One region of the Spirillospora sp. NPDC048823 genome, then DNA from elsewhere that is predicted to be linked to it. Evidence: riboswitches for the same ligand, from Rfam matches in the RefSeq annotation. Region 1 holds a riboswitch; each other region holds the start of a gene.

The links. A riboswitch is a leader RNA that binds a small molecule or an ion and turns the genes downstream of it on or off. The one in region 1 is predicted to bind cyclic di-AMP.
Region 2: another riboswitch for cyclic di-AMP. It lies ahead of ACGFK0_RS10230 (CHAP domain-containing protein); the one in region 1 lies ahead of ACGFK0_RS34845 (CHAP domain-containing protein).
Region 3: another riboswitch for cyclic di-AMP. It lies ahead of ACGFK0_RS23040 (D-alanyl-D-alanine carboxypeptidase family protein); the one in region 1 lies ahead of ACGFK0_RS34845 (CHAP domain-containing protein).
Region 4: another riboswitch for cyclic di-AMP. It lies ahead of ACGFK0_RS05245 (NlpC/P60 family protein); the one in region 1 lies ahead of ACGFK0_RS34845 (CHAP domain-containing protein).

What each region holds. Positions count from the first base shown of each region.
Region 1 covers NZ_JBICUT010000022.1:101,613-109,021, reverse strand. The annotation lists gene ACGFK0_RS34870 (Scr1 family TA system antitoxin-like transcriptional regulator) at 49-831, shown strand; gene ACGFK0_RS34865 (DUF397 domain-containing protein) at 822-995, shown strand; tRNA gene ACGFK0_RS34860 (tRNA-Pro) at 1,482-1,555, opposite strand; gene ACGFK0_RS34855 (hypothetical protein) at 1,823-2,518, shown strand; gene ACGFK0_RS34850 (SpoIIE family protein phosphatase) at 2,753-4,600, shown strand; cyclic di-AMP (ydaO/yuaA leader) riboswitch at 5,054-5,211, shown strand; gene ACGFK0_RS34845 (CHAP domain-containing protein) at 5,222-5,977, shown strand; gene ACGFK0_RS34840 (CDP-glycerol glycerophosphotransferase family protein) at 6,296-7,409, shown strand, end outside.
Region 2 covers NZ_JBICUT010000003.1:565,169-572,577, forward strand. The annotation lists gene ACGFK0_RS10215 (Ig-like domain-containing protein) at 1-701, shown strand, start outside; gene ACGFK0_RS10220 (M48 family metallopeptidase) at 732-2,198, opposite strand; gene ACGFK0_RS10225 (hypothetical protein) at 2,195-3,505, opposite strand; gene ACGFK0_RS10230 (CHAP domain-containing protein) at 3,545-4,393, opposite strand; cyclic di-AMP (ydaO/yuaA leader) riboswitch at 4,402-4,568, opposite strand; cyclic di-AMP (ydaO/yuaA leader) riboswitch at 4,692-4,891, opposite strand; gene ACGFK0_RS10235 (NlpC/P60 family protein) at 5,393-6,436, opposite strand; gene ACGFK0_RS10240 (NYN domain-containing protein) at 6,628-7,409, opposite strand, start outside.
Region 3 covers NZ_JBICUT010000010.1:96,182-103,590, forward strand. The annotation lists gene ACGFK0_RS23035 (PQQ-binding-like beta-propeller repeat protein) at 1-2,062, opposite strand, end outside; cyclic di-AMP (ydaO/yuaA leader) riboswitch at 2,346-2,531, shown strand; gene ACGFK0_RS23040 (D-alanyl-D-alanine carboxypeptidase family protein) at 2,538-3,191, shown strand; gene ACGFK0_RS23045 (MerR family transcriptional regulator) at 3,134-3,682, opposite strand; gene ACGFK0_RS23050 (hypothetical protein) at 3,679-4,050, opposite strand; gene ACGFK0_RS23055 (VOC family protein) at 4,097-4,513, opposite strand; gene ACGFK0_RS23060 (cytochrome P450) at 4,821-6,020, opposite strand; gene ACGFK0_RS23065 (SAM-dependent methyltransferase) at 6,020-6,829, opposite strand; gene ACGFK0_RS23070 (SRPBCC family protein) at 6,966-7,406, shown strand.
Region 4 covers NZ_JBICUT010000002.1:359,996-367,404, reverse strand. The annotation lists gene ACGFK0_RS05260 (hypothetical protein) at 1-278, opposite strand, end outside; gene ACGFK0_RS05255 (FHA domain-containing protein) at 264-749, shown strand; gene typA (translational GTPase TypA) at 889-2,742, opposite strand; cyclic di-AMP (ydaO/yuaA leader) riboswitch at 2,935-3,069, shown strand; gene ACGFK0_RS05245 (NlpC/P60 family protein) at 3,077-4,090, shown strand; gene ACGFK0_RS05240 ((deoxy)nucleoside triphosphate pyrophosphohydrolase) at 4,375-4,767, opposite strand; gene ACGFK0_RS05235 (Mut7-C RNAse domain-containing protein) at 4,799-5,575, opposite strand; gene ACGFK0_RS05230 (hypothetical protein) at 5,714-5,836, shown strand; gene ACGFK0_RS05225 (NlpC/P60 family protein) at 5,861-6,919, opposite strand; gene ACGFK0_RS05220 (hypothetical protein) at 6,916-7,409, opposite strand, start outside.

The DNA of each region.
Region 1 (7,409 bases):
GACGATCGCTGGTAGGTGGGTTCCCCTCACTCACGTGGAGGCGAAGCAGTGGCCGCACGCAAACCGACATCGAAGACCGTCTCCTTCGGCGCAGAGGTCACGCGCCTCCGAGAAGAAGCAGGGCTCAACCGGACGGAACTCGCAGCACGGGCGGCAGTCACCCGCAGCTACATCTCGCAGGTCGAGTCCGGGCGCACCAAGTGCCGCAAAGACTTCGCCGAACGACTGGACAAGGTGCTGGACTCGGGTCCCGCACTGGTCGATGCATGGGACGAACTCCTGCGTTCCAGCAGCTACCCGAGGTTCTTTGCAGACTTCCCCCGGGCCGAGGCGTCCGCTGATGCGCTGCGTGCGTTCGAGATCAGGTTGGTCTATGGGCTTCTGCAGACTGAGGCGTACGCACGTGTGCTCCTGTGCGACGACGAAGCCGTCCGCGAGCGGATGCAGCGACAGAAGATCCTCACCAAACCGAACGCTCCGACCGTGTTCGTTGTGCTGGACGAGTCCGTCCTCCTCCGTGAAGTCGGCTCCCGGGAGATCATGCGCGAACAGTTGGAGCATCTGATCGAGATGTCGGAGCGTGACAACATCACGATCCAGATCGCCCCGATCGGCTACTACCGCGACGCCCGAGCACCGTTCGTGATCGCGACTCAACCCGATCGCAGCGAGATCGTGTACCTGGAGCACAACATCGGGGGCGAGACGAGCGCTGAGCCGAAGGACCTCGCGCTCGTCAGCGAGGCTTTCAGTAGGCTCCAGGCGGCGGCGCTTTCACCCAAGGCGTCGGTCGAACTGATGCGGAAGGTTGTGGAAGAGCGATGGACGTGACCTGGCGCAAGTCGTCGCGTAGCAGCGAGGCCGGAGACAACTGCGTCGAACTGGCCGACCTCGGCGAGGCCGTGGGTATCCGCGATAGCAAAGACCCGGCCGGCGCCAAGTTCACCCTGCGCCGCGACGAGTTCGCGAGCCTCCTGGCGATTCTGAAGCGCTAAACGCCCGGACATGACACCGAAGAAGCCCCGGCCCGCGAGGGACCGGGGCTTCTGTTGTCGCCTCTGTCGGTACACGCCGTAAGCAGGCCGCGGAGACAGGGCGCCGCGAGGCTTCATTGTTGATCAACGCGTAATCGGGCGGATCGGCGCGAGGGCAGGGCCGGAAGTAGCCCAGGGGAGGCGGCCGGGTTCCATGAAGGACCCGACCGCCGTGAGATGACCTCGCGGTGCCGACCCGCGGGGCCGCCCGTGCGGGTGATCGAGAGGACTCGGGATCGATCGCGGGTCGTCGAGGGACAGACGGACAGGCGGCGGGACGTGTGAACATCCGGTGGGGCGGAGCGGGCGGATGCCGGTCTTCCTGGTCCCGTGTGAACCGGGCGAGTGCCGCGAGGGGCGGCCGAGTTCACTAACGAATGGCTAACAAACGATCAAGAGGCCGGTCCTCCGAGTGGAGGAAACGGCCTCTGAGCTGGTGTTTCTGTGTCGGGACGGCGGGATTTGAACCCACGACCCCTTGACCCCCAGTCAAGTGCGCTGCCAAACTGCGCCACGTCCCGGTGCCCGCTGCAGCGGGCTTGATTACTGTAGCGCAGTCTGCCGGGTCGTGCGTACCGGGATATGGGACCGCGGATCTCTGGTAGGCGGGCCTGATGGTGTCTGTGCGGGCAGGGCCGGCGGGGCTTGTCTGCCTGGGGCTGGTGTGCGGGTGCGGGGCCGGGGGAGGGGCTCGGACGGTGAGCGGGAGTCCGGGGGCCGGAAGGTCGGCGCCGAAGTCTTCTCGGGGCGTTGTGCGGGTGCCCGAGGGGGTTCGGGCGTCGTTTGTGGTGTTCGATCTGGTGGCCGGGCGCGTGGTGGTGGAGCGGCGGCCGCGGCAGACGTTCCGGTCGGCCTCGCTGGTGAAGATCCTTGTGGCGCTGGACTACATGCGGGAGCACCGGGTCTCGGCGGATGACCGGGCGTTGATGCGGGACATGCTGAGGTCGAGCGACGACCGGGCGGCGACCGAGTTGTGGCGGCGGGGCGGGCAGAAGGAGATCATCGAGCGGATGGTGCCGCGGGTGGGGTTGCGGGAGACGGCGCCGCCGCCCGCGGACAGGCCCGGGTTCTGGGGGTACACGGCGCTCAGTGCGCGGGACGTGGTCCGGACGTACCGGTATCTGCTGGAGGAGGCGCCGGAGGCGCACCGGGAGTTCGTGCTGGAGCAGTTGCGGGAGTCGACGCCCTGCGGGACGGACGGGTTCGACCAGACGTTCGGGATTCCGCGGGCGGTGGGGAGGCCGTGGGCCGTGAAGCAGGGGTGGTCGGGGTTCGGGGACGCTCCTGCGGGGAGGTTCCGTGGTGCGCAGCCGGCGGCGTGGCAGCCGGATCTCGGGCTGGGGCGGCCGGTGCTGCACACGACCGGGCTGGTGGGGGAGCGGAAGATCGTGGTGGTCCTGACGCTGCATCCAGCGGGGACGTCGTTCCGGCGGGCGGCGGAGCGGATCACGGCGTTGACGGAGCAGGTTCACCGGGCGGGGTGACCTGAGTCACAGGGTGGGGAACGGTTGCCTCCGTGAAGGGTCACCGGAAGTCGTGCGGGACCTGGGTCAACGGAAAACCCAGGCAAAGATGTGGACTGTTTAGTCGGTTCTGGGCGAATAGTCCTTCGCTGACGTATGTAGCTTTTTTCTCCCAGGGCATGTGACGCCGAACGGGGGTCAGGGTTGGCGGAAGCGGAGGGCGCCTTCGGGCAGTCCGGGGTACACGTTGCGGACGTGGACGATCTGCGGGGCGCCGCGCACGACCGCGCGGTGCTGTCCGAGGCGCGGGTCGTGCTGGCCCGGCGGCTCGGTGTTCCGACGGGGGAGGCCCTGCAGCATCTGATCTGGCTGGCCCGGGACCTGGACATGGAGCTGTCCGAGGCGGCGTCCCTGCTGGTGAAGGACGGCGGTGCCGGGCCGGTGGGGGCCGTGATCGCCGGGCGCCGCGCGCCCCGCGCCGAGGGCGGCGCGGTGGAGCGTCAGGCGGTGGTGTCGGAGGCGGACGACGTCCTGCGACGGGTGACGGCCGAGGACACCGCGGGAGACGCGCAGATCCTCGGCGCGGTGCCGGACGATCCGGTGGCGCGGGCGGTGCTGGACGCGGCGCTCGACCCGTCGGCCCATTTGATCCCGGTCAGGGGGGCGGACGGGAACGTGGTGGACTTCCTGTTCGCGGATCTCAACGGTGTCGCGCGGGACATGTTCGGGCGCGGCCGGGAGGAGTTGATGGGCCGGCGGCTGCTGCAGATGGAGCCGGGTGCGGTGATGAGCGGGCTCTTCGACGACTACGTGGAGGTTCTGGAGTCCGGCAATAGTTTGGAACGTTCCTCGTTCCTGTACTCCACCGCTCAGGGCGGCCTGACCCGCTCGTCCCGGGTGAGCGTGCGGTGTGTCCCGGTGCCGACGGGCGTCTGCTCGACGTGGCGGTACCACGCCGCCGAGGATCGGACGGTGCGGCGGCTGGAGCGGGTCGAGCGGCTCGCGCTCATGGGGTTCGGCGAGTGGGATCTGGCGACCGGGGAGGCGGAGTGGACGCCGCAGATGCTCGCCAACTACGGGCTCCGCCCCGACGAGGTGCCGCCGATGCCGCACGATCTTCCGAAGGTCGTGGCGGAGGACGATCTCCCCCTGGTCGAGGAGGCCGTGCAGACGATGTTCTCGCGGCGGGAGCCGGTGGAGGCCGAGCACCGCGTGATCGGCCAGGACGGGGCGCCGCGGCATCTGTGGATCTTCGCCGAGCCGGTGCTGGACGAGTCGGGTCTGCCGGTCTCGATCAACATCGTCTCGCAGGACATCACGCGGCGGCGCGGGGTGGAGCGGGCGCTGGCCGAGACCCGGCGGCAGATGCTGAAGCAGCAGGAGCGGATGGCGCAGGAGCGGCGGGTGGCGGTGACGCTGCGCCGCGCGATCCTGCCGGACGACGACGAGGCGGAGCGGCTGCCCGGCCTGGTCACCTCGATCCGGAGCCTGGCTGCGGAGAGCACCGCCCGCATCGGCGGGGACTGGTACGCGACCCGCGTGCTGCCGGACGGGCGGGCGTTGTACGCCATCGGAGACGCGGCCGGGCACGGGCTGCCCGCGGCAGCGGCGATGGCGCGCAGCCGCAACGGGCTGCTGGGCCTCGCGTGCACGGGGGAGCCGGCGGGACGGCTGGTGGGGTGGCTGAACGAGCTGGTCGGCACCATGGATCCGCCGGCGACGGGGACGGCCGTCGTCGGCCATTTCGACCCGGCGCGCCGCGTCGTGGAGTGGACGTGCGCGGGACATCCGCCGCCGATCCTGATCCGGGACGGGTGGGCGGCGCCGCTGGAGGTCGTCCGTGACCCGATGCTCGGCGCGATGCCAGGCTGGGAGTACACGACGATGACCACCCGCCTCGAGCGCGGCGACATGCTCTTCCTTTACACCGACGGCCTCGTGGAGCGCAGGGACGCGGATCTGGACGAGCGGATCGCCCGCCTCACCGCCATTCTGCGGGACACCTCGACGCGGCCGGGGCTGGTGCTGGACGAGGTCCTGGCGCGGATGGAGCATGACCGGGCGGCGGACGACACCACGCTCTTCGCGTTGCGCGTGGAGTGACGAGAACCATGTTTGACCTGCGAAGAGCTCACCGTGTGACTTAGAACTCACCTGAGCGGGGGGCAGACGGCCGGCACAGGGCGGAACGCCGTGTGCCGGCCGTCGCCGTACGCGGGTTCTTTACCTTGTGCCCGGTGGGCCGGAGCCCCGTGGGGAAAGGGCCTGAGGGCCGGTCGCCGAGTGATCGGGAAGACATCCGGCGCTGACGCTGTTGGTGGTGTCTTGGAAGGCCTTTGAGCAGGCAAGACGGAGTTTTGTCGGTGATTTGCTTTCCTTGAGAAGGTTGATACCTTCTATCCGAATCCCGCAGCGCGTCCCATGCGTTGCCACCGGCCGCCCCATGCGCGGCCGAGGATCGCGGAGCGGAACCCGCACGCGATGCGCGCCACAGATGCGCGCCACCTCATCGAGATCCAATCGCTGAGATCAATCCGAAAATCCAGCACCGCATCCCGCGGTGCGAGGCCGAGTCCGTCCCGGTCCACTCGACCGGAACGGAGCCGGGGACCCAGGTTCCAGGGGTGAATCGGCGCGCCGCAGAGTCGCGCCGTAGGGCTACTTCCATGCCCGAATCCGTCAGCTAACCCGGTAGGCGTCATGGGAGACAAGGAGATTCCCCGCATGACCGGTCGCTTCGATCGACTTTCCCTGAACAACATCACCGCCACCCTGAACAGCTTCACGGCCGAGGACAAGGCCGTCAGCGTCGCCGTCAGCGCGGTGCTCGCGGGAGCCGTCGGGCTCGCGATGTTCAACCCCCTCACCGGCGACGCCGTCGCCGAGACTCCGGCCCAGGCGGCCGCCGAGAAGGGCACGGTCTCGTCGAGCGAGTCCGCTGAGCGCTCCGCCGCCGACTACCTCGAGGCGGGCTACAAGGTGCCGCCGCGCGCGGTCAAGGCCTCCGAGGTGCTCGAGCTGGCCGAGGAGCAGGTCGGCATCAGCGAAGGCCAGGGCGGCCAGACCAAGTTCCACGACTGGTACGTGTCGACCCCGCACGCCAAGGCCACCGCCCAGCGCGACGGCGGCTTCTCCGTCGACGCCTACAACGGCGCGCAGTGGTGCAACATGTTCGTCTCGTGGCTCGGAGCCCAGACCGGCGTCAAGAACATGGGCTGGGACGCCTACACCGTCCAGCACGCCTCCTGGTTCGAGGACACCGGCCGCTGGGGCAAGAAGGCCAAGCCCGGCTCGGTCGTGTTCTTCGACTGGGACAAGAGCTCCAGCATCGGTGCCATCGACCACGTCGGCATCGTCGTCAAGGACAACGGCGACGGCACCGTCAGCACCATCGAGGGCAACACCGAGAACGCGGTGCAGAAGAAGGTCCGCGACAAGTCCACGGTCGTCGGGTACGGCTACCCCGACTACGCGGCCTGATCCATCCCGCGATCCACGATCGGCGCGCTCGCGCCTCCGTGATCAGAAGGCGCCCGGCATCCCCGCCGGGCGCCTTCTGGCGTTCCCGGGTGATCTGCCCTCATGTCTGCGTCGAAGGCGGGTAATACCAACCGTTGACAGGCTTTGATCGCCCTTGGACCTTGGCGCGGTGTTCTTGGAAAGGAACCCTGCACGCGTCCGATCGGCGCATGGAAGGGAGCACCTGAGCAGAAGGCCGGATCGGACGCCACTGCCGGAGGCCTGGGGGGCGTCTCCCGGAACTCCAAGCCGTGGAGGGGGAAGCCCATGCGCCCGGATGTGAGTGTAGTGGTGATCGCCTACAACGACGCGCGGAGGCTGCCGCGTGCGGCCGCCTCGTCGCTGGGGCAGTCGCTGGGGTCGGTCGAGACGGTCATCGTCGACGACGCGAGCACCGACGGCACCGCGGAGGTCGCCGACCGGTTCGCCGCCGCGCAGCCGGGGCGGGTCAGGTCCGTCCACCTGCCGTCGAACTCCGGGGGGTGCGGCCGCCCGCGCAACGCCGGCATCGAGGCCTCCACAGGCCGGTACGTGATGTTCCTCGACAGCGACGACCTCCTGGACCGGCACGCCTGCCTCAACCTGCTGGGCGCGGCCGAGGACACCGGCGCCGACATCGTGTCCGGCCGGTGCGACCGGGTCTTCCTGGACCGGCCGCAGGACGCGAAGGCACGCGTCCGCCCCTGGTACCCCTGGCTTTACGAGCGACGCGCGGTGTACGGGTCGCTGAGCGAGAACCCCGATCTCCTCTACGACACGCTGTCGACCAACAAGGCGTACCGCCGGGGCTTCCTGGACGAGCAGGGACTGCGGTTCGTCGAGGAGCTGTACTACGAGGACCTGCTGTTCACCGCCGAGGCGTACCTGGCCGCCGGCCGTACCGCGCTGATCCCGCACCGGGTCTACAACTGGCTGGTCCGGGAGCCGGCGGCGGCGCCGTCCATCTCCAACAGGCGCGCCGAGCTGGCCAACTTCGCCGACCGGCTGGAGATCCACCGGCGCATCGACATGCTGTTCGCGCTGCGCGGCGCCCACGACCTGCGGCGTGCCAAGGACGTCAAGTTCATCAACCACGACCTGCTGCTCTACATGCGGGAGCTGCGCGGTCGTGACCCGGACCACCAGGCGCGGTTCCTGGACCTGGCGGCCGGCTATGTGGCCGAGCTGGACCCCCGGGCGTTCGAGGAGGCCAATCCGCTGCCCGCGATCGCCGCGTACCTGGCGCGTGAGGGAGACCACGCGGGGGCGCTCGCCGCCGCCGAGTACGTCCCCGGCAGCCGGCCGGAGCTGCGCGCGCGGCTCGTCGAGCGGGACGGGCGGGTCTTCTGGGCCGCCGGCCGCCCGGACAGGACCCTCGGCCGCCGCATCCTGGACGTCACCGGCCTCGGCTTCC
Region 2 (7,409 bases), on a different contig from region 1:
CGAAGGAGTACTGGCCCGCCCACACCGAGGTGACGTTCAAGGCCCACCTCAGCGGTGTGCGCACCGGCGGCGACGTGTACGGCGGGAAGAACTACAGCCTCGGCTTCAAGGTCGGTGACTCGCACGTCTCCACGGTGGGTGAGGACACCCACAAGATGGTCGTGAAGGCCAACGGCAAGAAGGTCCGCACCATCCCGACCAGCATGGGCAAGGGAGGGGTCCGCAAGTACACCACCACCAACGGCGTCCACCTGACGATGTCGAAGGAGGACCCCACCGTCATGACGTCCGAGTGGATGGGCATCAGCCCCGGAAGTCCGGGCGGCTACAGCCTGACCGTGTACAAGTCCGTGCGGATCTCCGACAGCGGCGAGTACGTCCACAGCGCGCCCTGGTCGGTCGGCAGCCAGGGCAGCGAGAACGTCAGCCACGGCTGCATCAACATCAGCCCGTCCAACGCGAAGTGGTTCTACGACTTCACTCAGCGCGGCGACCCGGTGGTGGTGACCGGATCGGACCGGGAACTCGAACCGGGGAACGGCTGGGGCTACTGGCAGCTCGGCTGGAAGGACTGGGTGAAGGGCAGTGCCCTGAAACGGCCGGTCACGACGGCGCCGCAGGAGGACGCCTCGACGGTGTCCGCGGAGCAGGGCGGCCGAGCCGGGACCGGGCAGGACGGGCGGCGGGCGGAAGGCGACTGACGGCCCCGCGCCGCCCCATCCGCCTCGCCCTCAGTCGGGCCGCGTCTCCAGCGGCGGCGGCTCTTGAACGTGGTTGACGCGCGCCCACTCGCGGGCCATGGCGATCCTGTCGGGGCCCGGCGGGTGGGTCAGCCACAGCAGGCGCTCAAGTGCGTCCGGGGTCAGGTCGGAGATGTTGCGCACCGACAACTCGTGCTGCATCGACACGAACGTGGACGGGTCGCGGGTGAGGTTCAGCGCGTGCACGTCCGCCCGCGTCTCGATCTGCCGGCTGACGAGGTTCTGGACGGGGGCGCCGAACTGCGTCCCGGCCGTGACGAGCGCGAGGACGAGCGCGAGGGACCGCGGGTCGCGGGCCCCGGCGCCGCGGCCTCCGGGGCGGTGCTCGGGTGTCGCCGCGGGATCGACTCCCGCCCGGCGCAGGAGGCGCGGAGAGGTCATCAGGAGGTGCAGCAGGCACATGGACCCGGCGACGCCGAGCGCCCCCACGAGCGTGCCCCACAGGACGTCGTTGCGCTTGGCGTGGCCGAGTTCGTGCCCGACGATCGACTCGACCCGCTCGGGCGGCGACTCCAGCAGCGTGTCGTACAGGACGATGCGGCGCGTGGAACCGAACCCGGACACGTAGGCGTTGAGCGCCGTCGTCCTGCGGGAGGCGTCGGCGACGAGGACGTCGTCGACGGGCACGCCGTCCCGTTCGGCCATCGCCAGCAGGTCGCTGCGCAGGCGTCCCTGCTCCAGCGAGTGGAACTTGTTGAAGACGGGCTCGACGGCGATCGGGTAGATGAACGAGACCAGGACGACGAGGAGGAACCCGCCGGCGGCGGCGCCCGTCCACCAGTAGCGCGGGAAGCGGCGCACGACCGCGTACAGGAGCAGCAGGGCGACCGTGTAGATGACCCAGGTGACGCCGAGGGACTTGAGCTGGTCCACGAGCCACGCGGGCCAGCTCTGCGTCGACAGCCCGTACCGGCGCAGCACCGACTCGCTCCAGACGTCGAACGGGAGCCCGGCGACGCGCAGCAGCGTCGTCAGGGCGGCCGCACCGAGGACGACTCTCAGGGTCCAGTGCCGCAGGCGCTCCGGGGAGTGCGGGGGGGCGTCCCCCTCCGACCGGCGGGGCCACCGCCGGCTGCGCGCGGTGACCCGGCCGAGGAACCGTGCGCCCAGCGGGGTGAGACCCAGCGCGAAGATCAGGGCCAGGCCGAGGAGGAGGCCGGCGTAGGCGGGAGGGTTGATGGCCGAGTCGAACGCCTGGGATCGGGCGATCTCGGCGGCGGAGAAGTCCAGCGCCGGATCGGGCTCCACCTGCCCGCCCGCAACCCGATCGGGCAGCGGGTTCCACGGTGTGCTCAGCGCGAGGACGGTGCCGAGGGCGGCGAACAGCGCGGCGGCGGCGACGGCGGCGGCGATCCGGGGCCGCCGCATGGGGCCGGGGTCCCCGTCCCGGCGGGCGCCGGGCCCGGCCCGGTCCGCGTCCGCCTCCGCCTCGCTCATCTGAGCTCCCTCTTCAGGTAGTCGCGCCACAGGGCGGTGAAGCGGTCCCGGGTGAGTCCCAGCACGTCGCTCAGCGCGGTGGCCTCCGGGACGCGCCCGGCGGCGCGGTAGAGCCGCACGAGCGTCGCCTCACCGTACCGGTCGGCGACCATCCGGCAGGCGAGCCAGGCCTCCTGGTAGGACTGGGAGAGGCGTGCGGAGCCGCCGGAGAACGCGTCCGCGGCCGGCAGCGCGGACGGGACGCGTCCCGCGGCGACCTCGCGGTGCAGTTCGCCGGCCGCCGTCCGGACGCCGACCTCAGTCCGGAGGTAGCCGACATAGTCCGCGAAGCCCTCGATCAGCCACAGCGGGGTTCTGCGGTCGCGGGCGCCGCCGGTGGCGACATGGGTCAGTTCGTGGGTCAGGACCACGTCGCGCCCGAGTTCGTTGAGACGGCGGAAGGTGCCGGGGGAGATGACGACGCGGTCCTCGCCGTGGCCGCCGCCGGCGGACGGCGTGACGGTGGCGAGGGCCGCGATGCCGCCGAGGTTCTGGTCCGGACCGGCGAGGGCGGAGGCGAGGCCCGCGTCGGCGGGCACGAGAGCGACGACCCGCCGCGCCCATCCCCTGCCGACGGCGCCGGTGACGACGGGGACGGCCGCGTCCAGGCGTTCCGCGATCTCTTCCAGGCCGGGGGCCCCGGCGGCTGCGGCGTCGCCGATGACGAGGCTCGCGCGGCCCTTGACCACCGTCAGGGGGCCGCCGTCCCAGATGGCGGCGTCGTCCTCGAAGCCGTGGGACGACCCGTCGCCGACGATCGTCCAGACGCCGGAGCCGGGGGCGAGCGCCAGGTAGCGGGTGCGGACGACGTCGCCCCGGTCGAACCCCCGCAACCTGGAGCGCACCTCCAATCGGACGACCGCGACCCCCTGCTCGTCGTCCATCGACTGGGTGCCGATGGCACGTTCCTCCCAGCCGTCCAGGGGGAGCTTGCGGAGGTTGGCGTACAAGCGGGACTGGGCGTCCTGGAACGCGGCGGGGGCGGAGGCCACCGTCGCGAGGAAGGCCGCCGGGTTTCCGTCCTTCACCGCCCGCGCGCGGTTGGCGAGGACGGCGGCGGCGTCCGCGGGGCTGAACGCTCCGGCGGCCTGCGCGGCGTTGGGGGGCGGCGTCGCCTGGGCGTCCGGCGCTCCGTCGTCGCCGGAACGTGTGCCGAGGAGCCCCGCGCCGGCGCCCAGCAGCACGGCGGCCCCGCCGGCGCCCAGGGCGAGTGCCCTGCGGCGCGTGACGGGGCCGCCGTTTCCGGCCTGCCCGGGACCGTCCTCCATGCGCGTGATCCTATGCAGCCGGCGGGGGAGGAGGGGACGTCAGGACCTGTACTCGGGGTAGCCGTAGCCGACGACGGTGCCGGTCGAGCGTTCCCTGACCCGGACGGCGTTGTCGGTGTTGCCCTCGACCGCCTCGATGGTGCCGTCGTCGATCTTCTTGGTCACCATGCCGACGTGGACGATGTCGCCGATGTCCTTGCCGCCGTTCCAGGCGTAGAAGACGATCGCGCCGGGCTTGGGCTCGGTGCCCCAGCGCCCCTGGTCCCGGAACCACTCGGCGTGGGCGATGGTCCAGGCGTCGCTGCCGAACTGGTCGCTGAGGCCGATCTGCTCGCCGATCCATGAGACGAACATGTCGCACCAGGCGGCGTCGTCGTACGCCTGGACGGAGCCGCCGTCGCGCGCGACGGTCTCCTTGGCGCGGGCGGATTCCACGTACCACGTGTTGAACTTGGTCTTGCCGCTGCCGTCCTCCGCGATGCCGACCTGCGCCCTGGCGAGCTCGATGGCCTCGCCGGCGGTGGGCCGCGAATCCTCTGACGGCTTCTTGGGGGCGCCGGACTGCGGTCGGCCCTTTCCGGTGGGCTCGCCCTCCTTGCCACCGTCCTTGGACTTACTCCGGTTCTCGTCCTTGGAGCCGGACCTGTCCTTGGACGAGGACTTGGAACCGGGTGTGGACTTGCCCGCGTCCCCGCCGGCGGCCGGGCCGGCCGCGGCGGCGTGGGTGGGAACGGAGGCGAACGGCAGGACCGACGCCTGCGCGGTGGCCGCGGCGGTGCCGAGAACGGCGGCGCCGACGATCACGCCGCCGGCCGTCCGCCAGGTGATGGCCAAGGTACTGGGCTTGCGGTGCTTGCCCGGAATCTTCTTGCGATGCGCGCCTGGCATGGGGGATCTCCTGACTTCCATGCCGCCTACCGGGTTAGCTGACGGGTTCGGGCGTGGAAGCCGCCCTACGGCCCGCTGGGCAGGCCGATTCACCCCGAAAGGACACAGTGGGTCCCCGGCTCCGCGCTCCCGTGCGTCTGGGCACGGTGAACCGCGGACTCGGCGGTGGCGGCCCGGGGGCGGGCACGCCGGTTCGGATGGGGGTTCCGCCGGGCGGGGGCGCCCGTGCGGAAGGAAGGGAAAGCCGGGCGTGGCCGCACTCGGGCGGCCACGCCCAGGTAACGCTGCGGGTTTCTCTCCTTCTTCTTCCAGACGCCTACCGGGTTAGCTGACGGGTTCGGGCGTGGAAGTGGCCCTACGGCGGGCTCCCACCGTTCGGCGGTGAGAGACGCACCGATTCACCCCGGGTGCCGGAATGCCCGTCCAGGGACGGTCCCTGGACTCCGGCGGATATGGGTCCCCGGTTCCGCTCGTCGGCGGATTCGGCGCTGCCGCTGCGATCCTGGGGGCGTGATGGGGCCCGTGCGCGGGACCTGTCTCCCGCGTGCGAAAGAGCGGCGCCTGATGTTGTGTGTGCGGACGGCGGCCCGTTTGCGGGGACCGTCCTGGGCCTGATCCGCGGGATCCGCCGTGGCAGCGCTCTCAGCGCCATGCACGCTGCGGGCGTGCGCACGGTGGGCCGGGCCGGCCGGGTCTGCTGGGAGACCGTCTGCGGTACCCGTCGGGTACCGGGGGGCGACGCGTGGATCGTGCCGCCGGGGGGAGCGGCACGTGGCTCGCGCCGCAGTCACGCGGCAGCTGGATGTGCCGCGCGGGGGCCGTTGCGCCTGGTGGGCGCCTCGGGGCCACGGCGTCTGGAGGGCGCCGTGAGTGGTGACAACGTACCAAAGCCCCAACAGATGGCAAACCCCCCCAAAATCAACAACGGACCAGGTCAAGCCTGGTCCGCTGTCACAAAGGGCTCCGTCACGCCCATCGCGGGCGCTCCGGTGCGGGGCGTCAGGGGCGCCCGGCGCCGTAGTAGTTGCTCAGGTAGTAGCCCGAGGTGATGCTCACGACCTCGACGTTCTTGCCGGTGCGCGGCGCGTGGATCATCTTGCCGCCGCCCACGTACATGCCCATGTGCCCGAGGCCGCTGAAGAACACCAGGTCGCCGGGCTGCAGGTTGCTCTTGGACACCCGCTTGGTGGCGGCGTACTGGGTGTTGGTGGTGCGGGTGATGTTCACGCCCGCCGCGGCCCACGCCTTCATCGTCAGGCCGGAGCAGTCGTAGGAGTTCGGGCCGGTGGCGCCGTAGGAGTACGGCTTGCCGAGCTGGGCGTAGGCGAAGTTGAGCGCCACGCGGGCCGAGCCGCTGGCCGGGCCGTTGTAGGTGCCGCCGACGCTGCCCGAGCCGCCGGACGAGGTCCCGCCGCCGAGCCGCCGCAGCAGGGCCTTCTGCTTGGCGACCTCCTTGTCGAGCTTCTTCTTCTGCTCCTTCAGCTCCGTGCTCTTGGCCTTCACATCGTCGTAGGAGGCCTTGGCCTGCGCCTCCTCGCGGCGGAGCCGCTGGGCGGTCGCGAGGAACTGGGTCAGCTGGGAGCTGCGCTCGTGCGACAGATGCGAGAAGACGGCCGCCTGGTCCAGGATCGCCTGCGGGTCGCCGGTGCCGACGAAGCCGGTGACGTTGGCCGTGTCACCGTTCTTGTACGCGGCGGCCGCCATCTGGGCGATCTTGGCGCGCTGCTCCTCGAAGGCGGCCTGCTCCCGCTTGCTCGACTTGCTCGCGACCTTGTACTTCTTCTTGGCGATCTTGAGCTTCTCGTTGAGCTGGTTGAACTTCTCGACCTTCTGGTCCATCTCCTCGGCCAGCTTGTCGAGCTTCTTCTGGACCTGCGCCCTGGTCGGCTCGGGCTCGGCGTGCGCCACGACCGGGGGAGACGCGAGGGAGACCGTCAGCGTCAGGCACGCGACGGCCGCCAGGCGACGGGAGGCGCCTCTGTTCGCCGCGCCCCCTCGCCGGTCGCGCTCGTGCGCTGCTTGCCCGATGAGATCATTGGCCACGGTCGGTTTCGCCCCTCTCGTCCACGACAGTCAGCGGATGACATTAGCGATACGCAACAACCGTCACAACCGGTTCATCACTCTTTAGCTGGCTTAACTCGGAATAAGCGCCATCCGTGCCGACGTGATCACACAGCGCGATAAAGGCGTCATGGCGGGCGTCCTGATCGCGGCCGCCGCGCGCCGCCCGGCTAGGAGCGGCCGAGGCGGCGCAGCAGCAGCGTGGACGGGCAGGGCCGGGCATCGGCGCGGCGCGCTGCGTCGGCCACCTCCCGGTCGGACGAGACCACCACCACCGCGCGGCCCTGCGGCTCCGCCCGGACCAGCTCGCCGATCAGCTCGTCGGCGGTCTGCCCGGGACGGCTGAACAGCACCCGGACGCCGCGCGGCGCCGCGATGGCCACCGGCGCGTCCAGCTCCGCGCCGTCGAACACGCACGTCACCTCCGCGCGGGTCTGCGCGGCCAGCCCGCCGAGCCCCGACAGCAGCCGGCTGCGCTGGTCGGCGAGCGGCAGTTCCCCGTACCCGGTCTTGGTGACGTTGTAGCCGTCCACGACGAGGTGCACCCGCGGCAGGGTCAGCAGCCGGTCGAGCAGCTGCGGGTCACTGTCGGACAGGGCCCGGCCGGGGAGCGCGCGGTGCGCCTGCCGATCGGGCTCCAGGCCGCCGACCGCGTCCGCGGGACGGCCGATGGTGGAGGGCAGCGCCAGCTCCCGGCGGACGCCCTGCGCCGCGTCCAGGAGCGTGTCGAGCAGCATCCGCAGCCGGACGTCGTCGACGTTGCGGCCCTCCCGCGCGGCCCGCTTGGCCGCCTCGGCGGCGGCCTCGGCCTGCACGGCACGGGCGCGCAGCCGGCGCAGCTCCTTCTCGGACGCGGCGGTCGACTCGCGCGCGGCCGCCTGCTCGCGGCCGGCCTCCGCCGCGACCGCGCCGGCCCGCTCCTCCGCGGCCCGGAACCTGGTGCGCGCCTCGT
Region 3 (7,409 bases), on a different contig from region 1:
TCACGGGCTGGACGCGGATGGATTTCTCGGTTCCGTAGGTCCACCGGACGCGGCCGTCGGCCGTGTCCAGCGCGTAGAGGTTTCCGTCGGCGCAGATGACGTAGAGGGTGGTGCCGGACAGGCGGTAGGCCGTCGCCTGGCGGCGCGGATCGTCCTTCAGCCGCGTCAGCGTGCGCGACCAGATCTGCCGCCCCGTAGTGCTGTCCAGGGCGAGCACGACGCCGTCACGTCCCTCGGCGTAGAAGCGTCCGCCGCCCACCTGGCTGCCCCAGCCGCCGACGTTCCGCCGCCGCCAGACGAGAGCGCCGTCGCCGGCGCGTATCGCGTGCAGCGTGCCGAACCGGTCGCAGGCGAAGACCATGCCCTCGCCGGTGATCTGGAAGTCGCCGTAGTCCAGCGGATACGTCCAGCGGGTGTTCCCGGTCCGGGCGTCCAGGCCCGCCAGGGCCTCCGGCGACAGGGCCAGCACGAGCCCGCCCGCCGCGGAGAGCCCGGACCGGGCGGACGCCCCGGACGTCCAGCGCCGCCCGCCGCCGGCGACGTCCAGCGCGGTGATCTCCTCGCGCCCGAAGACGACCACCGGGCCGGCGGCCGCCGGTTCCCCGGTCGGGAGCCTGTCGAAGTCGACCTGATGCGTCCACAGCACCTCGCCCGTCCTGGAGCGGACTGCGCTGATCTCCCTGCCCTCGTTCAGGGTCAGGTACGTCACGCCGCCGTCGCCCGCGGCGGAGAAGCCGCCGTCGCGTTTCCACAGCACCTCGCCCGTGCGCGCATCCAGCGCGTGGACGATCCCGGTGCTGTCGTCCCCGTCCTTCTCGATCCCGTCCGCCAGCAGCACCCCGTCGGCGGCGGCCAGGGCCAGGGAGTCATCGCTGACGCGGCGCGTCCACCGGGAGCGTCCCTCGGGTGGCGGCCCCTGCGGCGCGCGGGAGCCCCGCCCCTCCGGCGGCCGCGAGCCGCCGCCCTGCCGGTCCCGGGTCCGGCGCCAGAGGAACGTCCCGAGGCCGCCCGCCGTCATGACGCCCGCGCCCACCCCGGCCAGGACCGTCCGCCGGGTGACGCCCTGCGGCGGGGGCGCCGTGCCCTGGACGGAATCGTCCGGGTCCTCCGTCGGCGCCTGACCGACCGCGGGGTCCGCGTCCGGCGGGTCGCCCGGCGGGGGGCGCGTCAGCGTCTCGGCCTCGGCGGTCCGGCGGTCGATCTCCTCCGCGATCGCCGGCGGCAGCCACCGGGCGCCCAGCAGGGACGGCCCCTCCGCATCCGGTGGTCCCAGCCGTTCCAGCACCCCGGCGGCGGACGGGCGCAGCCCGGGGTCGGCGTGCAGGCATGCCCCGATCAGGCCGCGCAGCCAGGGTTCGGTGATCGCGTCCAGGTCCGCCCGCGTGGTCAGCGCCCGCAGGTCGCGCGACCGCGCCGGCCCGGACCCGAACGGCTCCGCCCCGGTCGCCGCGTACGCCAGCGTCGCGCCCAGCGAGAACACGTCGGCCGCCGGCCCGGTCTTCTCCCCGCGGACCTGCTCGGGCGCCATGAACCCGGGGGTGCCGATGGGCGTGCCCACGCGCGTGACGGCCGTCGCGTCCTCCGGCCGGGCGATCCCGAAGTCGATCACGCGGGGGCCGCCCGCGGTCAGCATCACGTTGCCCGGCTTGAGGTCGCGGTGCACCACGCCCGCGCGGTGGATGTCCGCGAGCGCCTCGGCCAGCCCGGCCGCCAGCGGGCGGACGGCGTCCGGCGGCAGCGGGCCGAAGCCGCCGACGGCCTCCCGCAGCGACAGCCCCGGCAGGTAGGCGGTGACCAGCCAGGGCGGCGCCGCGTCCGGGTCGGCGTCCAGCACCGGCGCGGTGAACACCCCCGACACCTGGCGGGCGGCCTCCACCTCGCGGCGGAACCGGGCCGCGTACCGGGGCTCCCCCGCCTTCGACCGCCGGACGATCTTGACCGCGATCGGCCGGCCGGCCCCCGACCGCGCCAGGTAGACGACCCCCATCCCGCCCTCGCCGAGCCTGCCGAGGAGCCGGTAGGGACCCACCCGGTGCGGATCACCACGCCGAAGCGGCTCCACCGCCGTCCCCCTCCCGCCGCCGGACTCACTGGACCATGGTCGGGGGTCATCCACCGGGACCGGTCCCGGCGTGACGGAAGTGTAATCACGGCGTGAGATCCGGTGATCACGGTCGGTCGGACGGAGACCCGGTCTTCACCGGCTCTGACCTGGGATGCCGTCGGTTTGTGGCATGTTTGCATTCTCTTGAGCTTTTGATACCTTCTGTCCGAATTCGGCGCCCGCCAGGCGCCGTGGCCATCGACCAGTGAGCCGCCACATCCTCAGCCCACGGCCCAGGGTGGGGGCGGCCGCGCCGAGTCCGCTATCTGCGGAGCCGGGGAACCAGCGCGAGTGACGTCCAGGCCGACCTGCCTGTGCCGCCTCGCAGGGGTGAATCGACGCCTTCCCTCCATGTTCGAGGAGCGTCGTAGGGCGACTTCCACGTCCGAATCCGTCAGCTAACCCGGTAGGCGGTATGGAAGGAGCAGATGCCGTGACAGGTCGGCACGTCAGGAACGCCAAGTACCCCGCGCCGCTGATGGGCGCCGTCCTCGCCGGTGCCCTGGCCGGCACCCTCGCGCTGATGCCGCTGGACGGAGGTTCGGGCGACTCCGGCGTCCCCGCCTCCGCGAAGGTCTCGGCGAAGGACCCGGCGGACCGTGCCGAACGAACGGGTTCCCAGCGAGCCGAGGAAGCGCCGAGCGAACCGCCGGACGACTGCAAGCCGTCAGAGGCCACCGAGCACGGCTACCCCAACGGCCGGATTCCGGTCGGCGAACTCTGCCCGCTGCCCCAGCGGGACGAGCACCTGCGGGCCGACGCCGCGGTGGCGTTCTACAAGCTCAACGCCGCCTACCAGGAGCACTTCGGCGACGAGATGTGCGTGCGGAGCTCCTACCGCGGCTACGAGAAGCAGGAGGAGCTGTACCGGACCATGCCGGCGGGCTACGCCGCGCGCCCGGGCAACAGCAAGCACGGGATCGGCATCTCCGTCGACTTGTGCGACGGCGTTCAGGACGGCGGTTCACCCCAGTTCAAGTGGCTGGAGGACAACTCTGAGAAGTACGGCTGGATCCACCCGGCCTGGGCCTACAGCAACCCGTACGAACCGTGGCACTGGGAGTTCGACGTCGGCCAGGACGACTGACCGTGCCGCCCTGAGAGGCTCGTGCCCATGGCACCGGGGCCGGCGGCCAGGTCGGCGAACGGCAGCGGGCAGCCCCGTTCCCCGGCGCACGTGACAAGGTCGTCGCACCCGGCGTCCAGGGCTCGGCGCAGCGTGTCGGCGATGGTGCGCAGATCGGTGATCTTGGCTTCGACCTCGGCGAGCTTGGCGCTCGCCCGCGCCTGCAACCCGGCGTCGGCGCGGCGGTGCCGGTGGGTCCCGGCGTCCAGCAGTTCGGCGACCTCCTCCAGGGTGAACCCGAGCCGCTGCGCGGTCTTGATCACCCGCAGCAGCGTCACCGCCTCCGCCGGATACAGCCGGTGCCCGCCCGGCGTCCGCTCGGGCTCGGCGAGCAGGCCCCGCCGCTCGTAGTACCGCAGCGTCTGCAGGTTCACGCCGGCCGCCTCGGCGACCTGCCCGCTGCGCAACCCTCCGGACGCGCCGGGCCCGCCGGTGACGGCGGGCCCGGTCATCGCCGGCTCCCCGGGCCCGCCAGCTCGGCCGCCCGGGCGGCCAGCGCGTCCAGCACCTCGGCGTGCCGGCCCGCGACGCTCACATCCAGCGTCAGCGCGCCGCCGGCCGCGGTCAGGGTGAAGGTGAAGAACGAGCAGCAGCCGGTCTCACGCACCGCCAGCTCGGCCGCCCGTCCCGCCACGTCCGGCTCGGACCGCAGCACCAGCCGGACGCGTCCCGGCCCCGCGGGCCGCACCTCGGTCACCGCCTCGCCGAACAGCGCGTCGAACTCGGCCTCCCGCAGCGGCCGCTCGGCCGTCGGCAGGGTGCACGCCTGCGGCGCCCACCCGGCCTCGCCCGGCCCGGGTCGTACCTGTTCCAGTTCCATACACCGACGATAAACCTGTACCCCGGTACCGGATGCAACCCCTCAGTCAGCCCGCGGACGCCTGCTCGGCGGGCAGGGGGCAGTACAGGTCGATGCCGTTGCCGTCGGGGTCGAGCACGGTGGCGTACCGCATGCCCCAGAAGGCGTCCCACGGTTCCTGAACGGCGGCGAAGCCGGCACCGGTGAGCTCGGCGTACTTGGCGTCGACATCGGCCGGAGTGCCGAACTCGAAGGCCAGGAAATTGCGCGGATCGCCCGAGGGGCGGCTCCAGCCGGAGGTCTGCGCGGAGGCGCGGAACTTCTCGGTGTCGAGCATCAGGTGAAGTCCGCCCGGCAGGTCGCAGGCGGCGTGGTCGGGGTAGGCCTCGTCGATGGTGAACGTCAGGCCGAGCCGGGCGTAGAAGGCGATCGTGGCCTGAATGTCGGACACCACGATGTCGATGGTGTTGAGGGTCGGGTTCATGGCCCGCTCCTTACGGTGGTGGACGGTTCCGCTCTTCACCAGCAAGACGAACGGCGGAGGGCCCGACCGGACACCGGCGCCCACCGATTTCCGGCGACCGCCGGAGGCGGTGGTCCGCCCGCCACGGGCGGCCCGCAGCGCGGCGGGGCGGCCGTTCAGTGATCCGTGACGAAGGGCTCGTAGAACTCGAACCGGGAGCGCAGGTCGTCCTCGTCCAGGCCGAAATCCGCGGCGGCGTCGGCATCACCGCCGCGTCACCCGGCCGATCGCGGCCGAACCGGCCGGAACCCGGCCGCCGACGGCACGTTCACGGCCGAGAAGCCGACACCCGCACGGGAAGGGAGATCAGTCCGCGGACGATCGAACCGGTGCGGTGATGGCGCAACTCGGCGGCCGGCACGGCCAGGTCGAGACCGGGAAAACGCTCCAGCAGCCCGCCGATGGCGATCTGGCCCTCCAGCCGGGCCAGCGGCGCGCCGAGGCAGAAGTGCAGGCCATGCCCGAAGGCGACGTGCCGTTTGGGGGCGCGGGTCACGTCCAGCCGGTCGGGGGCGTCGAACACCGCGGGATCACGGTCCGCGGCGCCCAGCGAGACGTGCACCCAGGCGCCCTTGGGAATGGGCGTCCCGGCGATCTCCATGTCCTCCACCGCGATGCGGTGGCTCGCCCGTTCCAGCGGGCCGTCGTACCGCAGCAGCTCCTCGATCGCGGACGGCAGCAGCTCGGGCCGCGACCGGAGCAGCTCCAGCTGGGCGGGCGCCTGGAGCAGGGCGAACACCCCGTTGCCGATGAGGTTGACCGTCGTCTCGTGCCCGGCGATGAGCAGCAGCGCGATGCCGTTGACCAGCTCGGCCCCCGTGAGGGCGGCGTCCCCGTCGCGGGCGGTGATCAGGCCGCTGATCAGGTCGTCCCCGGGGGCGGCCCGCCGTTCGGCGATGGCCCCGGTCAAATAGTCGTTGAACTCCCGCGCGACGTCGCGGCGCCGTGTGCGGGCCTCGGCGGTCAGCGCCGGCACCGTCAGCACCGCCGTCCACGCCCGGAACCGGGCCCGGTCGGACGCCGGGACGCCGAGCAGCTCGCAGATCACCTGGATCGGCAGCGGGACGGCGAACTCCTCGATCAGGTCGGCCCCGCCCCGGGCCGCGATGCCGTCCAGCAGCCCGTCGGCGATCTCCTGGACGCGGGGCCGCAGCTTCTCGACCCGCCGGCCGGTGAACGCCTTGGCCATCAGCGCCCGCAGCCGGGTGTGGTCGGGCGGGTCCATGGCGAGCATCGTCCCGCCGAAGAACTGCTCGCCGTTCACGGGCAGGGAACTGTGCGCGGTGTCCTTGGACAGGCGCGGATCGCTCAGGGCCGCGCGGCCGTGCTCGTGGTCGACCACCAGGAAGGCGGTGGCCCCGCGGGGAAAGTCGATCGGGTGGACCGGCCCCGACGCCCGCAGCTCCGCGTAGGCGGCGTACGGGTCTTCGCTGAACGTCCGGCTGAACAGGAACTCCAGCGGCAGCATCAGCCGACTCTCCCCACACCGGCGAGGAAGCCGGGCCGGGACATGTCGGACTCGAACGGCTCGGCGTCCTCCCGCCAGTCGGCCACCTGGACGATGCCGGGCCCGACCAGCTCGGTGCCCTCGAAGAACGTCGTCACCTCGTCGACCCCGCGCGGGATGAGGTCACCGGCGCCCGTCCTGCCGTACGCGGACCGCACCTGCTCCTCGACCTCCCGGCTGACCGCGCCCCGGTGGCCGTGCGAGATGACCAGGTAACTGCCCGGGACGAGCGGCGCCCGCAGCTTCGCCACGATCTCGGCCGGACGCTCCTCGTCCGGCACGAAATGCAGGATGGCCAGCAGCAGCAGGCCCACCGGCCGGTCGAAGTCGATCCGGGCCTTGACCTCGGGATGTTCCAGGACGCTCCCCGGTTCGCGCAGGTCCGCCTGCACGACCGTGGTCTGCGGGTTGTCGGCCAGCAGCGCCCGCGCATGCGTGAGCACGATCGGGTCGTTGTCGACGTAGATGACGCGGGAGTCGGGGGCGGCGCGCTGAGCCACCTGGTGCACGTTCTCCTGCGTCGGCAGCCCGGATCCGATGTCGAGGAACTGCCGCACGCCCCGTCCGGCCATCATCGTCACGGCCCGGGAGAGCAGCCTGCGGTTGGCGCGGGTGAACTCCAGCACGTTCGGCATCGCCGCCACCACCTGATCGGCGGCCTTCCGGTCCGAGGCGAAGTTGTCCTTTCCGCCGAGGTAGTAGTCGTACATCCGGGCCACGCTTGGGGTTTCCGGGTCTATCACCCACTCCGGATGATGTTCACTACTCACGGACAGACCTCCCGCCTGGGTACCGATCGCCCGATTGTAGGACCAGGACCCCGGCGATCTCCGCCAATCGGCAACTCCCGGGCACGACTCCGGGCAGAAGTCCTGGGGAGGAGCGGGCCATGGAAGGATGACCGGCATGGGACAAGTCGTGGTCACCGCAGAAAGAACGCTGAACGCGAACCCGGAACGGGTGTTCGAAGCACTCGGCGACTACACGGGCGTCCGGTCCCGCATGCTGACCGAGCATTTCAGCGAGTACGAAGTGCGAGAAGGCGGCCAGGGCGACGGCACGGTGGTGCACTGGAAGCTGGCGGCCACCAGCAGACGCGTACGCGACTGCCTCTTCACCGCCCGCACACCCGGCAAGGACCGGCTGGTGGAGCAGGACGCCAACTCCTCCATGGTCACCACGTGGACGGTCTCCCCCGCGGCCGAGGGCGCACGCGTCCAGGTCCAGACCACCTGGGACGGAGCGGGCGGCATCGGAGGCTTCTTCGAACGGACCTTCGCCCCCAAGGGCCTCCAGCGGATCTACGACGCGCAACTCACGAAACTGAACTCCGAACTCGACACATGAGCC
Region 4 (7,409 bases), on a different contig from region 1:
CGCAGCAGCAAGACCCGTGGGGGCCTCCGCAGGGGCAGCAACAGCAGCCTCCGATGCCCGACCAGTACCAGCAGCCGGAGCAGCAGTACCCCCCGCAGGACCAGCAGTTCCCACCGCCCCAGGACCAGTACCAGCAGCGAGAGCCGCAGTACCCGCCGCAGGACCAGTACCAGCAGCAGGACCAGTACGGTGTGCCGCAGCCCGGCCCGGCCGACCACCAGTTCGGCCAGCCGCCTCAGCAGCACGGCGGCGGACAGCCGCCGATGCCGCCACCGCACGGCCGTGAGGCGACGCTGCTGCCGCCCGACCACAACCAGGGCCAGCAGCGTCCACCGGCCCCGGACAGCACGGCGTTCATGTGCCCCTACTGCGAGGCGGTGCTGAGCAACCCCGGCGCCGCGCAGTGCGACTCGTGCCTGCGCCCGCTGCCGCAGAAGGGCACGCCCATCCTGCGTGTGATGTTCCCCACGGGCGAGCTGAAGGTCTCCGTCGGGCAGCACCTGGTGCTCGGCCGGGACGCGGGCCAGTCGCCGGTGGCGGCCACGTTCACGCAGTACGACAACGTGTCGCGCCGCCACTCCACCGTGTGGCTCGACCCGTCCGGGACTGCGTGGGTGCGTGACGAGGGCTCCACCAACGGGACGTTCGTCAACGGCGAACGGCTCCCGCGCGGCGTGGAGGCCCCCCTCCGCAACGGGGACCAGCTTCGCCTGGCCGCCGACGTCACCGGGACCGTCCAGCTGAACTGAGCAGCACGGCAAAGGGCGGCCCCGCGGTTCTCACGACCGCGGGGCCGCCCTTTGTCTTCCGCCTGCCCGTCGCCTCGCCGGACCGCCGTGCTGCGCGACCGCCGCGCCGAGGGACGCCGCGCCGAGGGACGGAGACGAACTAGCCGGCGCGCTTGGTGCGGGCGCGCGTGCGCTCGCGCTCCTTCGCGGCCAGCACGACCTTGCGGATGCGGACGGCGCCCGGGGTGACCTCGACGCACTCGTCCTCGCGGCAGAACTCCAGGGCCTCCTCCAGCGACAGCAGCCGCGGCGGGGTGAGCCGCTCCAGCTCGTCACCGGTGGACGACCGCATGTTCGTGAGCTTCTTCTCCTTGGTGATGTTGACGTCCATGTCGTCGGCCCGGGAGTTCTCCCCGACGATCATGCCCTCGTACACCTCGGTCGTCGGCCCGACGAAGAACGTGCCGCGGTCCTGCAGGTTCGTGATCGCGTACGCGGTGGCGGCGCCGGAGCGGTCGGCGACGAGGGAACCCGACGGACGGGTGCGCAGCTCGCCGAACCAGGGCTCGTACGCCTCGAACACGTGGTGCGCCATGCCGGTGCCGCGGGTCTCGGTCATGAACTCGGTGCGGAACCCGATCAGGGCGCGCGCCGGAACCAGGAACTCCAGCCGGATCCAGCCGGTGCCGTGGTTGGTCATCTGCTCCATGCGGCCCTTGCGGACCGCCAGCAGCTGGGTCACGGCGCCGAGGTGCTCCTCGGGAATGTCGATGGTGAGCCGCTCGACCGGCTCGTGCTTCTTGCCGTCGACGACCTTGACGACCACCTGCGGCTTGCCGACGGTCAGCTCGTAGCCCTCGCGGCGCATGTTCTCGACCAGGATCGCCAGGGCCAGCTCGCCGCGGCCCTGCACCTCCCACGCGTCCGGACGCTCGGTCGGCAGCACCTTGATGGACACGTTGCCCACCAGTTCGCGCTCCAGCCGGTCCTTGACCATCCGGGCGGTGACCTTGGTGCCCTTCTCCCGTCCCGCCATCGGCCCGGTGTTGGTGCCGACCGTCATGGAGATCGCGGGCTCGTCCACGGTGATCAGCGGCAGCGGGCGCGGGTCGTCCGGGTCGGCGATGGTGTCGCCGATCATGATGTCGGGGATGCCGGCGATCGCGATGATGTCGCCGGGCCCCGCCTCCTGCGCGGGCTTGCGGGTGAGCGCGTCGGTCATCAGCAGCTCGGTGATCTTCACCCGCTCGATGCTGCCGTCGTGCCGGCACCAGGCGACCTGCTGGCCCTTCTTGATCGTCCCGGCGTGCACCCGGCACAGCGCGATGCGGCCGAGGTAACTGGAGGCGTCCAGGTTGGTGACGTGCGCCCGCAGCGGGACGTCCGGGTCGAAGGACGGCGCCGGGATCGTCTCGGTGATGACCTTGAACAGCGGCTCCAGGTCGTCGCTGCCGGGCATGGCGCCGTCGGCGGGCTTGTCCAGCGACGCCCGCCCGGCGCGGCCCGACGCGTACACGATCGGGAAGTCGATCTGCTCCTCGTCGGCGTCGAGGTCCATGAACAGCTCGTACGTCTCGTCCACGACCTCGTCGATGCGGGCGTCGGGACGGTCGGTCTTGTTCACGACCAGGATCACCGGCAGCCGCGCGGCGAGCGCCTTGCGCAGCACGAACCGCGTCTGCGGGAGCGGGCCCTCGCTGGCGTCCACCAGCAGGACGACGCCGTCCACCATGGACAGCCCGCGCTCCACCTCACCGCCGAAGTCCGCGTGCCCCGGGGTGTCGATGATGTTGATCGTCAGCCCGTTGTGCCGCACGGCGGTGTTCTTGGCGAGAATGGTGATCCCCTTCTCGCGCTCCAGATCGTCGGAGTCCATCACGCGGTCGTCGACGGTCTGGTTCTCCCGGAAGGCCCCGGACTGCCAGAGCATGGCGTCGACCAGCGTCGTCTTTCCGTGGTCGACGTGGGCGACGATCGCGACGTTCCGGAGGTCATCGCGCGTGGTGATGGGCATGCGGGGCTCGCCTTGGGGTGAGAGTTCGGGATCCGCCGCAGAACACGGCATCGGCCATTCTACTTGCCCGTGCCCGCAACCCGTTCGGCGAAGGCCTCCCCACCGGTCACAGGGACCCCGATTCGCCAACTTTGCTCGTTCTTTGTAATCTTTCCGAGATCCGGTCGTCCGAGGCCCCCTCTCCCCGGGGCTGCGACCGGAGCGCCGAATCTCCCGCGAACGGGAGAGCCGGGGACCCAGGTCCCTGGGGTGAATCGACACACGTCGTAGGGCGACTCCTGGCCCGAACCCGTCAGCTAACCCGGTAGGCGCGCGAGGAGAGGAGAACACCGGCTTGGCACCGGCCCCCCGACGGTGGCGGCGCGTCACGCCCGCCGCCACGGCCACGATGCTCCTGATCGGCCTCGGCGCCACCGCGCCCGTCGCCGCCCACGCCACGTCGCCGTTCCAGCTCGCCGCCGCGACCTCCCCGACCCCCACTCCGACGACGGAGGAGGGGCTGCGCAAAAGCCTCGACGCGCTGAACGAAGAGGCCGAGATCCTCACCGAGAAGTACAACAAGACCCGCGTCGACCTGGGCAAGGCCAAGAAGGCCGAGCAGGCCGCCGCCAAGGAGGCCGCGGCGTTGCGCGCCCAGGCCACCCCCGCCCGCGAGCGGCTCGGACGGATGGCGGCCGCGAACTACATGACCGGCGCCCCCGACGTGATCTTCGGTGCCGACGGCTCGGCCGAAGGGCTGGCCGAACGCGCCTACCTGACCCAGAGCCAGATCACCACCGTCCAGGCGCTGCAGAAGCAGATCGAGCAGGCCGAGACCGCGCAGCGCACCGCCGAGGCGAAGAAGGCGCAGGTCGAGAAGGCCGCCGCGGACGCCGAGAAGGCCCGCGAAGCGGCCAGGCAGAAGGTCGCCGAGGTCACGAAGCGGCTGGACAAGCTGACCACCACCCGGGTCAGCGACCCCCGCAGCGGCCTGCGCGCGACCGTGAAGGGATCGGGTGCGCCGGCCGACATGGCCCGCAAGGCGCTCACCAAACTCGGCTCGCCGTACGTGTGGGCCGCCGCCGGGCCGAACAGCTTCGACTGCTCAGGGCTCGTCGTCTGGGCGTACGCCCAGATCGGCAAGCGCGGGCTGCCGCACTACACCGGCGCCCTGTACGGACTCGGTTCCAAGGTCCCCCGGAACCAGCTCCGCTCCGGCGACCTGGTCTACTTCGGCGGCAGCCTCCACCACATGGGCATCTACCTCAGCGACGGCAAGTACCTGCACGCCCCGCAGACCGGTGATGTGGTGAAGATCTCCAAGATGTCCGACCGCTCCGACTACGCCGGCGCGAATCGCATCTCCTGAGAACGTCGGGGGCTTCCCGCGGCGCGGCGGGAAGCCCTCGTCCTTTTTTTGCAGTGCCCTTGGCGGTCGGGCCCTGGAGGGCCCTCCCTTCGGCGGGCACTGCGTGCGATCGCTGCATCGCTCCGGCTCGCCTTGCGGCTCGCTGCGCGATCAGGTTTCTTGCTTCGCTCGAAGCCTGCCTTCGGACGCGATCGCGACGGTTTGGGTCGTCGCGGGGTCGGGGTGGGGGCCGGGGTCGTCCGCCCCTTCGGACGGCGGGCGTCTTGCTTCTGCGGCGGGCCGTCTCAGGTGAGGCCCTGGTGGGCGAGGGCGTCGATTACGGGGAGGTCGCCGGGGAGCCAGGCGACGTCGTACAGCTCGTCCGGGGACAGCCAGCGGAGCGCCAGGTGTTCCAGGGCCTGCGGTTCGCCCTCGGTGATCTGCGCCGTCCACACCCGGAGCACGGCCTGCCCGCTGAGCCGCCAGTCGCCGCCGATCCGGTCTTTCAACCGGATCTTGATGGCGAGCTCCTCGTGGCACTCGCGCACCAGCGCGTCCTCGTCCGTCTCGCCCGGGTCGACCTTCCCGCCGGGCAGCTCCCAGCCGCCCGCCATGTGCGGCGGCTCGGCACGCTGGGCGCTCAGCAACCGCCCGTCGGAAATGATCGCCGCCCCGACCACCACGAGATCGTTCGCCACCGGCTCCTCTTCCCTGTCGTCCCCATCGGCGTCAGACGGCGCTTCCGGCCCGTCCGGTCTCCCGGATGGACTCGACCTGGCGTGTCGCGTCACGGACGATCTCCTCCAGGTGGCCGCCGTGCGCGCCGCGCCAGTAGAGCTGACCGCAGTCGGCGCAGCGGCCGTAGACGTCGTAGCTGCGGCGCGTGCCCAGCTCAAGGTCGCCTTCGATCTCCTGCTTGTCGACCGGGACGAGTTCACCGTTGCAGGCGGTGCAGCGCGTCCACGGGCGGAGCACGGGCGCGAACCGGTCCAGGAGGTCGCGGAGCTGGTCGTCCGGGCGTGAGCCGCGGACGTACGCGCCGAACCACAGTGCGCGGCGGCGGAGGAGCCCGCGGTCCTGGGTGAGCAGGACGCGGCGTTCCTCATTGGCCTGGACGACCAGCGCCGGGTCGTCCATGTCGTTGTGGTAGGCGGTGTCGAGGCCGAGGAGGCGCATCCGCCGGGCCAGCGTGCCCAGGTGCACGTCGAGCAGGAAGCGCGGGGCGGCCTGGCCCGGCTCCAGCGGGACGGGCTGCGGGCGCGGCACCGCCTCCACCCCCACCTCGGCGCCGGGGTCCGGGCGGGCGGCGGGACCGGCCGGTTCACCGTCGACGGTCATCGGACCGGCCTCGGGCAGCGGGACACCGAGCGACTCCACGAGGTGCCCCAGCGTCGAGGTTCCGTCGTAGGCCAGGCGGCTCACGGGCTCGCGCCGCGCGGCGGGCAGGAACATCAGCAGCTCGCCGGCGACTCGGATGGTTATCTCGTGCTCCACGCCGATCAGCATGCCACGCGTCCCGGCGGTTCCCCGCCGCATTTATCGCGTCAGAGGGCCGGGTACGTCGAGCGGGAGGCCAACACGGGGGACGCCCGAAGCCGCTTCGTCCAGCTCACCGAGGAGGGGCTGAGCGTCACCGGGCGTGCGATGGCGGCGTCGCGCGTGGCCCATGAGGAGATCATGGCGGGCGTGCCGCCCGAGGACGTCCGGGACGCCGCCGACGCGCTCCGGGACATCGTGCTGGTCGTCGGCAGGCGCCGGTTCCGGTGACGTCGCCCCGGGCAGGCCGGCGGATCAGCCGCCCGGCCGCCGCGCGGCCAGTTCGCCGACCTTCTTCTGGAAGTCGGGCCGGGCGAGGGGCCGGGTCACGCCCACCCAGTCGGAGCGCTTGTAGGGCTTCACGCCGATCGCCGGGACGCACGTCGAGCAGCTCGCCACGATCATCTTGTTGTCGGCGATCACCATCCCGACATGGCCGGGACTGTTCGACGAGGTCCCCGGACCGGAGTTGAAGAACACCAGGTCGCCGGGCTGCTCGTCACCCTTGTCGATCTTCACGCCGAACGGCCACTGCTGGAAGGTCGTGCGCGGGATGTCGAGGCCGACCTTCCGGTAGGCGGCCTGGAGGAGGCTGGAGCAGTCCCATGCGTCGGGGCCGTTGGCGCCGAACACGTACGGCTTGCCGCGCTGCGCCATCGCGAAGGAGATGATCTGCTTGACGATGTCGCCGGCGTTCGCGGGCAGCTCGTTGTCCTCGCAGTTGACGCCGGTCGCCTGAACGACTTTGAACTCGCCGCCGACGTACCGCTCGGCCCACTCCAGGACGAGGTCGACGTAGTCCCACGAGTGGTTGTAGGCGAAGATCGCGGTCCGCATCCGGTCCGGCGCGCCGGAGTGCTTGAGGTAGTTGGCGGCGGAGGGAATCGCGTCCTCCGGGTCGTAGCGGTCCTTGCGGCCGTCCTCGTTCCCGTCCACCGCGAACGACTTGAACGTCGCCGCGAGGAACTGCATGGGCCCGCCGGCGCCCGCGTAGTTCTCGCCGCTGCTCACGCCCGGGAGCGTCGACCGGCCATGGTCGGTCTCGACCTTGCCGACGGCCGCCAGCACGTTCCACGGAATGCGGTACTTCTCGCCCGCCTTCCGGTAAAGGTCCAGGTAGTTCGAGGGGATGGCCTGCGCGTCGCCGGCCGCTTCGGGCTGCGCCCCGGCCTCGGAGACGTCCACGCATCCGGCGCTCCCGCCACCGAACATGAACCGGTTCGCGCCGAACAGGATCGGAACGAAGGCCAGCCCCGCGAAGAGCGTCGCGGCGACGCCGAGCGCCCCGACGAGCAGCATGCGGCGGACGGTCATCCCGTGTCCCCCGCCTGGCCCACGTCCGCCGGCTGGAAGGCGTACACCCTCAGCGAGCCGCCCTCCCTCGCCACGGTCACCGCGTACCGCTTGCTGTCGCTGCTCTCGGTACCGCCCTCGGTGATCTGCTGCCGGCCGGTCACAACGAACACGATCGAGTTGGCCTCGATGTTGCGCACCTGGTCGATGGTGGCCGTGCTCTCCGCGACGACCTGGTCCCGTCGCCGGTCCTCCAGCAGCCCGGGCGTCGCCGCGTCCCGTTCGAGCTGCGCCTGCAGGTCGCCGGTGACCAGGCCCGACAGCCGCCCCGTGTAGGCCTGGGGCGTCTCGTCGAAGCGGTACGTCCCGTACTCGGCGACGAAGCGGCGCGCCAGGTCGGCGGCGGTGGCGAACTCCGCCCGGGAGAACGGCAGCAGCCGGTAGATGTCGAAGTCACCCGCGTCGACGGTGCCCTCGGTCCCCGGTGGCGGTGACGCCGAGCCGGTCGAGG